Regions from separate parts of the Pseudoalteromonas sp. c7(2019) genome, predicted to be linked through region 1. Evidence: predicted binding sites of a transcription regulator. Region 1 holds the regulator's gene; the other holds the start of a gene.

Region 1 (4,434 bases):
AAAAATTCAACAAACGGGCTATGTTGCAGAGCCTCATACTGCTATTGCTTACCAAGGTCTTGTTGAAAATCGTGCGCCGGGTACTGCGGGTATCTTTTTAGCGACAGCTCATCCTGCTAAGTTTAAAGAAAGCGTAGAGGGTATTCTAAATATTGAATTAGGTATGCCAAAACCACTTGCTGATGCACTAGCAAAACCATGCCTAGCAAGCGATATGAACGCCGATTACGACGCGTTACGTACCGAAATGCTCGCTAAATTAGGCTAAGTTAAATTAAAAGGAAAAGCGGCTTGAGCCGCTTTTTTTATAACTTTATACGGATGAATACACTTAGTTATATTTACTAATTAAATGTAGTAAATATAATTCATTTAAAATTATTATGGCTTTATAAAAAAATATCATCTTAAAAGAGCTGTGAAATAGTTTCAATCCCTGTTTAAATATCCTCAACTTAAGAGCGTAGGCAAAGAGTCGTTTAAAGCGTACAATAAAGCCTCTAAAAAACACCATACACGTTGCCCTAGGAGACCCCAATGTTAGAACGTAGCATGAATATTTCGGATTTTGATCCAGAGTTATTTGACGCGATAACCAAAGAAACTGCTCGCCAAGAAGAGCATATCGAACTAATCGCTTCAGAAAACTACTGTAGCCCACGCGTACTAGAAGCGCAGGGTTCACAGCTTACAAACAAATACGCAGAAGGTTACCCAGGCAAACGTTATTATGGCGGTTGTGAGCATGTAGATGTTGTTGAGCAATTAGCAATTGACCGTGCTAACGAATTATTTGGTTCTGACTACGCTAACGTGCAGCCACATGCTGGTTCGCAAGCTAATGCTGCTGTTTTTCTAGCATTATTAGACGCTGGCGATACTGTATTAGGTATGAGCTTAGCTCATGGTGGTCACTTAACTCACGGTTCTCACGTAAGCTTCTCTGGTAAGCTTTACAATGCAATCCAATACGGACTAGATGAAGCAACGGGCGAAATTGATTACGCACAAGTTGAAGCACTAGCACTTGAGCACAAGCCAAAAATGATTATTGGTGGTTTCTCAGCGTACTCTGGTATTGTTGATTGGGCTAAATTCCGTGAAATTGCTGACAAAATCGGTGCTTATCTGTTTGTTGATATGGCTCACGTTGCGGGTTTAATTGCGGCAGGCGTTTACCCAAGCCCTGTTCCTCATGCACACGTTGTAACTACAACTACGCATAAAACACTTGCAGGCCCTCGTGGTGGTTTGATTATTTCTGCATGTGGCGACGAAGCAATCTACAAAAAGCTTAACAGCGCTGTTTTCCCTGGTGGCCAAGGCGGTCCTTTATGTCATGTTATTGCAGCAAAAGCAGTGGCATTTAAAGAAGCACTTCAACCAGAGTTTAAAGTATACCAAACACAAGTTGTTAAAAACGCAAAAGCAATGGTTGCTGTAATGCAAGAGCGCGGCTACAAAATCGTTTCTGACAAAACTGAAAACCACTTATTTTTACTTGATTTAATCGATAAAGATATCACTGGTAAAGATGCAGACGCAGCCCTAGGCAACGCTAACATCACAGTAAATAAAAATTCAGTACCGAACGATCCACGCTCACCATTTGTAACATCTGGTTTGCGTATTGGTTCTCCTGCAATTACTCGTCGTGGTTTTACTGAAGTAGAATCAAAAGAGCTTGCTGGCTGGATTTGTGACGTACTAGATAACATCACTGATGAATCTGTACAGGCGCAAGTTAAAGAAAAAGTAAAAGCAATTTGTGCAAAATTACCTGTTTACGCTTAATTGCATAAGCGGCAGTAATTTAGAGCACATAAGCTAGGGGCCTGTTTATCTTTCGAGGTTTAATTTGCAGTAGTATGTTTGGCTTTTAAGCAAGGCAGAGTCTATGTAGTGTGGTTACTCCACACAAATAGGCGATAACGCAGCATAAATGCCAAACATGCACTGCCCTCGGGTTCGTTCTAGGGGCGATTTACTCTTTGTTGCTCGATTTTTACTTAGCCCACTAGGTTACAAATCTCGAGCCGCGATTAAATCACCCCTAGATAGAACAAATTTAATCCTGAAAGGTCAACAGGCCCTATTTTTTTGCTAAGATAAAAGACCGCTATTTAGCGGTCTTTTTTGTTTTAAAACGGAAGTACCGAGCTATGCATTGTCCATTTTGTACCGCAAAAGATACTAAAGTTATTGACTCACGCCTTGTTGGCGGAGGCCATCAAGTTCGCAGGCGTCGTGAGTGTAACGACTGCCACGAGCGCTTTACTACATTTGAAGGCGCTGAACTGGTTATGCCTCGTGTTATTAAACAAGACGGCAGCCGCGAACCATTTAACGAAGATAAATTATTAAATGGCTTAAATCGCGCACTCGAAAAACGCCCAGTGAGCACAGAGCAGGTAGACGAAGTAGTGAATATAATAAAATCGCAACTACGCGCAACGGGTGAGCGAGAAATTTCAAGCCATTTGGTGGGGGAATGCATTATGGAAGCCCTCAAAAAGCTCGATAAAGTAGCGTACGTAAGATTTGCCTCTGTTTATCGCTCGTTTGAAGATATACGCGAATTTGGCGAAGAAATTGCCCGCTTAGGGGAGTAATACCAATTTTATTAAAAACATGATCATTCTATCGCATTAAATAGCGCACTCACTGCGTTAAAAATTATTCATATAGAACAACTATATGTCATAATTTTCGCCTTGTTATTGCGCTATTTTCTTAGCGCTATAATAGACCACTTATTTAACGCAATTGGTATAATAAATGCTTAACCAAGTTCCTTTTACCGAACATGACGAAATGTATATGGCACGCGCCATAGAACTTGCCAAAAAAGGCCGGTTTACTACCACGCCTAACCCTAATGTTGGCTGTGTATTAGTTAAAAATAATCAAATAATTGGTGAGGGTTTTCATCAATTAGCAGGTCAAGGCCATGCTGAAGTAAATGCACTGGCAATAGCTGGTAATAGTGCACAAGGTGCAACGGCTTATGTAACGCTTGAACCGTGTAGTCATTATGGGCGTACGCCACCGTGTGCTGAAGGCTTAAAAAAGGCGGGCGTTGTAAAAGTAATTGCCGCTATGGTTGATACAAACCCACAAGTTGCAGGCAAAGGCCTTAAAATACTGAGCGATGCCGGTATTGAAGTTGCTTATGGATTACTTGAATCACAAGCTCGCGCACTTAACGTTGGCTTTTTTAAGCGAATGGAACAAGGCTTACCTTATGTGACCTGTAAAATGGCAGCAAGCATAGATGGTAAAACAGCGCTTAAAAATGGGCAAAGTAAGTGGATCACAAGTCCCGCTGCTCGCCAAGACGTACAATTATACCGAGCGCAAAGCTGCGCTATTTTAACCGGTGCCGATACCGTGTTAGTAGACGATGCTAAACTTAATGTGCGGCTAAGCGAGTTGCCTTGCACGCTACCTACCGATTTACCGCTTCGCCAGCCCGTGCGTGTTATAATTGATTCACAGAATCGTTTAACGCCCAACCTTGCTTTATTTAAAATCCAAAGTGATGTAATAATATTTACGACTAAGGTTGATAAATCACTGCAATGGCCGCATTTTGTAAAGCATATTGAAGTAAGTGAAAGTAACGGCAAAGTTGATTTACAGGCTGTTTTAGAAAAGCTTGGGCAACTGCAGTTTAATAATGTTTGGCTTGAGAGCGGAGCAACACTTGCTGGTAAAATGACAGAGCTTGATTTAGTTGACGAGTTTGTTTTTTATTTGGCGCCTAAATTAATGGGCCATGATTCAAAAAGTTTAGTTAATTTTCCTGAATTGACGAGTATGCAAAACACCGTTGATTTAACATTTAATGAATGTGCGCGCATTGGTGACGATTTACGTATCACCGCGTTAAAAACTCATTAAAATCACTTAATAAAAAGAGTAGCGCTATGTTTACTGGGATAATAGAAGCCACAGGCAAAATTGCTTTATTACAAAAAAAACAAGGCGACTTAGCCATTCGTATCCAAAGTGCTGACCTTGATATGGAAGACGTAAAGCTAGGCGACAGCATTGCAACCAATGGCGTTTGCTTAACCGTAGTTGATAAACATATTGACGGTTTTAGTGCTGATTTATCTAACGAGACGATTGGTTTAACCGGTTTTGCTCACTATGCTTTAGGGCAAACGGTGAATCTTGAAAAAGCCATGCAACCTGTTTCGCGTTTAGGCGGTCATTTAGTATCTGGCCATGTTGATGGCATAGCAACTATTACAAGCATTACAGCAAACGCTCGAGCAACAGAATATTGGCTTACAACCGAAGAAAATTTAATGAAATACATCCCGTACAAAGGTTCGGTATGTATTGATGGTATAAGCCTGACAGTAAACGCTGTAGAAGGTAATAAATTCAAATTAACAATTGTTCCACATACGAGTGAGCAAACCA
Region 2 (4,434 bases), on a different contig from region 1:
AGACTTGCATAGGTACTTTACCGCCTTCGAACTTGTTTGGATCATAATTTGTATTTGCAGAAATTGTTTGGTCTACAAATTTTTGCATTATACCAACAAGCTGCAAGTAACCATCGTTTGATGGAATGTCCCACAGTAGCTCGTATTGATCTTTTAAACGCTCATACTCAGGAACAACTTGCTTTAAAATACCGTCTTTACTTGCTTTAACGCTAATATGTCCACGTGGTGGTTCAATACCATTTGTTGCATTAGAGATTTGCGACGATGTTTCTGATGGCATTAACGCACTTAGTGTTGAGTTACGCATACCGTGCTCTTTAATATTTGCACGTAGTGTATCCCAATCAAGATGAAGTGGCTCATCACAAATTTTATCTAAATCACGTTTGTACGTATCTGTTGGCATAATGCCTTGTGAATACGTTGTTTCGTTAAACTTAGGACAGGCACCACGCTCTTTAGCAAGCTCGTTTGATGCTTTCATCAAGTAGTATTGAATCGCTTCAAATGTTTTATGAGTCAGTGCATTTGCGCTGCCATCTGAATAACGCTTACCGTTTTTAGCTAGGTAGTATGCGTAGTTAATCACGCCTATACCTAACGTTCGACGACCCATAGTTGCATTTTTAGCAGCCGGTACTGGGTAGTCTTGGAAATCAAGTAAGTTATCAAGGGCGCGTACTGCAAGTTCAGCTAGCTCTTCAAGCTCATCTAGTGATTCTATTGCACCTAAGTTAAACGCAGACAGTGTACAAAGGGCAATTTCGCCTTCTTCGTCATTTACGTTATTAAGTGGCTTAGTTGGCAATGCAATTTCTAAACATAAGTTAGATTGGCGAATAGGCGCAACTTTAGCAATGAACGGGCTATGTGTATTACAGTGGTCCACATTTTGTAAATAAATACGACCTGTACTTGCACGCTCTTGCGCAAACATAGAGAAAAGCTCAATCGCTTTAATGCGTTTTTTACGAATCGATTCGTCTTGTTCGTATTTTACGTAAAGCGCGTCAAACTCAGCTTGGTCTTCAAAAAATGCATCGTAAAGACCAGGCACATCTGATGGGCTAAATAACGTAATGTAGTCGTCTTTAATTAAACGAGAGTACATTAGTTTATTAAATTGTACGCCGTAATCTAGGTGACGAACGCGGTTGTCGTCCACACCACGGTTATTTTTAAGTACAAGTAGGTTCTCTACTTCTAAATGCCAAAGCGGGTAGAACAATGTTGCAGCGCCGCCACGTACACCACCTTGCGAACAACTTTTAACAGCTGTTTGAAAGTGCTTATAAAAAGGAATACAACCTGTGTGGTACGCTTCGCCGTTACGAATATGGCTACCTAGCGCACGAATTCGACCAGCATTAATACCAATACCTGCGCGTTGTGAAACGTATTTAACAATAGCTGACGACGTTGCATTGATTGAATCAAGGCTATCGCCACATTCAATTAATACACACGAGCTAAACTGGCGAGTAGGTGTACGTACACCCGACATAATTGGCGTTGGTAGAGATATTTTAAATAACGATACTGCGTCGTAAAAGCGCTTAATGTAAGAAACGCGTGTTTCACGTGGGTAGTCAGAGAATAAGCTCGCTGCTACTAAAATATATAAAAACTGTGCACTTTCGTAGATTTCACCCGATACACGGTTTTGAACGAGATACTTACCTTCAAGCTGTTTTACAGCCGCGTAGCTAAAGTTAAGATCGCGAGAATGATCAAGATATGCATCAAGCTCGTCTAATTCTTGCTCTGTGTAATCTACTAATAAGTGAGCATCGTAGCGTTTATCGCCAACCATTTTTGTTACGTGGTCAAATAAACGTGGTGGCTCAAATTGACCGTACGCTTTTTTACGTAAATGGAATACAGCTAAACGTGCAGCTAAGTATTGATAATCAGGCGATTCTTTTGAAATCTGATCCGCTGCTGCTTTAATGATGGTTTCGTGAATGTCTTTAGTACGAATACCGTCGTAAAACTGAATGTGCGATTTTAATTCAACTTGCGAAACCGAAACGTTGCTTAAACCTTCGGCGGCCCATTCAATGACGCGATGGATCTTATCCAGATCAAGAGGCTCTTTGCGCCCGTCACGTTTGCTTACAGATAACTGTTGGTTCATTTGCCTGTATTCCTTGGGAATTATGTATTTTGACCAATGCTTTATGCCTCGCCGAAGCAAGGTACATACTCATTTATTATAGGTTTCACCGTATTGGCGAATTTAATTGAATAACATTTGGCCACAATATCTGGTGTTGTTCAATTTAGAGATCACAAGATAGTGTGGTCTGAGTTGTTTTGCAAGGGACATAATTGCCCCTGTTTGTGGATAACTTTGGGATAACGCATTTGTGTTAGTAGACACTCACCTTCGAACAATCATTTAAGTTGAAATATGCAAAAATCAACTAATGATCTGCTAAATTTACTCATTTTAAAAATAAATTTTGACTGCTTTTTTTATCAGCAAGCTTTGTGTGAAAACTAACACAATCACAATATATAGTGTTTAATAATTAACATAGCACTATATATGGTTAAAACCATCAATTGGGCTTTGCCAGTTAAAATCAGCATTCCAGCTGTTGGCTTCATCAATACTTGGGATGTAACCCCAAAGTGCCGTTGCGGTATGCATACCTGCCGCTTTGCCTGCTTGTATGTCACGCTGTGCATCACCAATGTATAAACAACGGCTTGGTTCTACCTGCATAAGCTTTGCACAATGCAGCAGTGGTAAAGGTGATGGCTTAGCTTCAGCTAATGTGTCGCCACTTATTACTACACTGGCATTTTTTAATGCGGGAATAGCTGCCACTAAAGGATCGGTTAAAAACCCTGGTTTATTAGTCATGATCCCCCATTTGATCTTTTTCTGATCAAGGGCGATAAGTAACGATTCAACTCCGCTGAAGCAACGTGTGTGATTTGCTATGTTTGTGGCGTACTCGTCAACTAATTGCTTTATAAGCTCGCTTTGGGGTTGTTTAGCCCATAATTCTTTAAAACCAGCCTCTAATAATGCGCCTGCGCCGTTAGATGCGGCAGGACGGTATATATCACTACTAACAGGTTCTATTTTATTGCTAATAAGGACTGTGTTTAAAGCGGCACCTAAATCATCAGCGGTGTCGAGTAGGGTGCCGTCTAAATCAAATAAAAATGCATCGTACTCAATAAGGGGTAGGGGGGCTTGAGAGTTAGCCATTAAGCTAACTTCTCAAAATAAAGTATGTAATTTACGCTAACGTCACTATTGAGCGTATATTGCTTTGATAGTGGGTTATAAGAAAGCCCTGTACTTGCACGAACTTTTAAACCGGCTTGCTCTGCCCATGCAATAAGCTGTGCAGGCTTTATAAACTTTTTATGGTCGTGTGTACCTTCAGGCACCATTTTTAAGAGTTTTTCAGCGCCAACAATAGCGTATAAGTATGCTTTAGGTGTTTTGTTCAGGGTTGAAAAAAACACGTCTGCGCCTGGTTTGGCAAGTGCGGCTACGGCATGAATGATAGATGCTGGGTCGGGAACGTGTTCAAGCATTTCCATACACGTTATTACATCAAAGCGCTCAGGGTACTGTGTTGCAAACTCTTCTGCAGGCACTTTTATATAATCTACATTTACGCCAGTTTCTAAACTGTGCAACTTAGCAACAGTTAAAGGTTCTTGGCCCATATCGATGCCAGTTACTTTTGCACCCATACGCGCCATGCTTTGGCTTAAAATACCGCCGCCACAGCCAACGTCGAGTGTTTCTTTATCGAATAAGCCTTGCGTTTTGTTTGCTATAAAGTCTAAACGTAACGGGTTAATTTCGTGAAGAGGTTTGAATTCTCCGTCTAGGTCCCACCAACGCTCAGCGATGGCTTCAAATTTTGCTATTTCTGCGTGATCTACATTTTGATGTTCGGTCATAAAATACTTCCTCGTCAATCTGAGGCCATTATATAGGGCTAAATTGATAAATCGCAAAGTTTTGCGCCTGTAAATTAAAATTAATTGTGATAGCATGGCTGTTAGAAATAATAACAATACTCTTAATACCCAATACCGGGTTGTTGAGAGCTGATACTGAAGGAATGTGATATCAAATGACTGATCTCGCCAATGAAATTCTGCCAGTCAATATTGAAGACGAGTTAAAAAACTCCTACTTAGATTACGCAATGAGCGTAATAGTAGGACGTGCATTACCAGACGTACGTGACGGCTTAAAACCTGTTCATCGCCGCGTTTTGTTTGCAATGAACGAGCTTAGTAATGACTGGAACAAGCCTTACAAAAAATCGGCCCGTGTGGTCGGTGACGTAATCGGTAAATACCATCCACACGGCGACAGTGCAGTTTATGACACGATAGTTCGTATGGCTCAGCCATTCTCACTACGTTATATGCTTGTAGATGGCCAAG

Evidence for each region. The regulator NrdR, encoded in region 1, represses ribonucleotide reductase genes. The targets are predictions, from matches to a motif close to AAACACNANATNTNGTGTTT.
Region 2: nrdA (class 1a ribonucleoside-diphosphate reductase subunit alpha) is a predicted target of NrdR. The motif match lies at 2,260-2,279, and genes of this name have one in related genera.

Annotation. Positions count from the first base shown of each region.
Region 1 is NZ_WTKS01000004.1:14,871-19,304, reverse strand. Features, by position in the region: gene thrC (threonine synthase) at 1-268, shown strand, start outside; gene glyA (serine hydroxymethyltransferase) at 538-1,794, shown strand; gene nrdR (transcriptional regulator NrdR) at 2,163-2,612, shown strand; gene ribD (bifunctional diaminohydroxyphosphoribosylaminopyrimidine deaminase/5-amino-6-(5-phosphoribosylamino)uracil reductase RibD) at 2,779-3,903, shown strand; gene GQR38_RS05475 (riboflavin synthase) at 3,930-4,434, shown strand, end outside.
Region 2 is NZ_WTKS01000001.1:373,860-378,293, forward strand. Features, by position in the region: gene nrdA (class 1a ribonucleoside-diphosphate reductase subunit alpha) at 1-2,140, opposite strand, end outside; gene GQR38_RS01625 (HAD-IA family hydrolase) at 2,549-3,229, opposite strand; gene ubiG (bifunctional 2-polyprenyl-6-hydroxyphenol methylase/3-demethylubiquinol 3-O-methyltransferase UbiG) at 3,229-3,939, opposite strand; gene gyrA (DNA topoisomerase (ATP-hydrolyzing) subunit A) at 4,116-4,434, shown strand, end outside.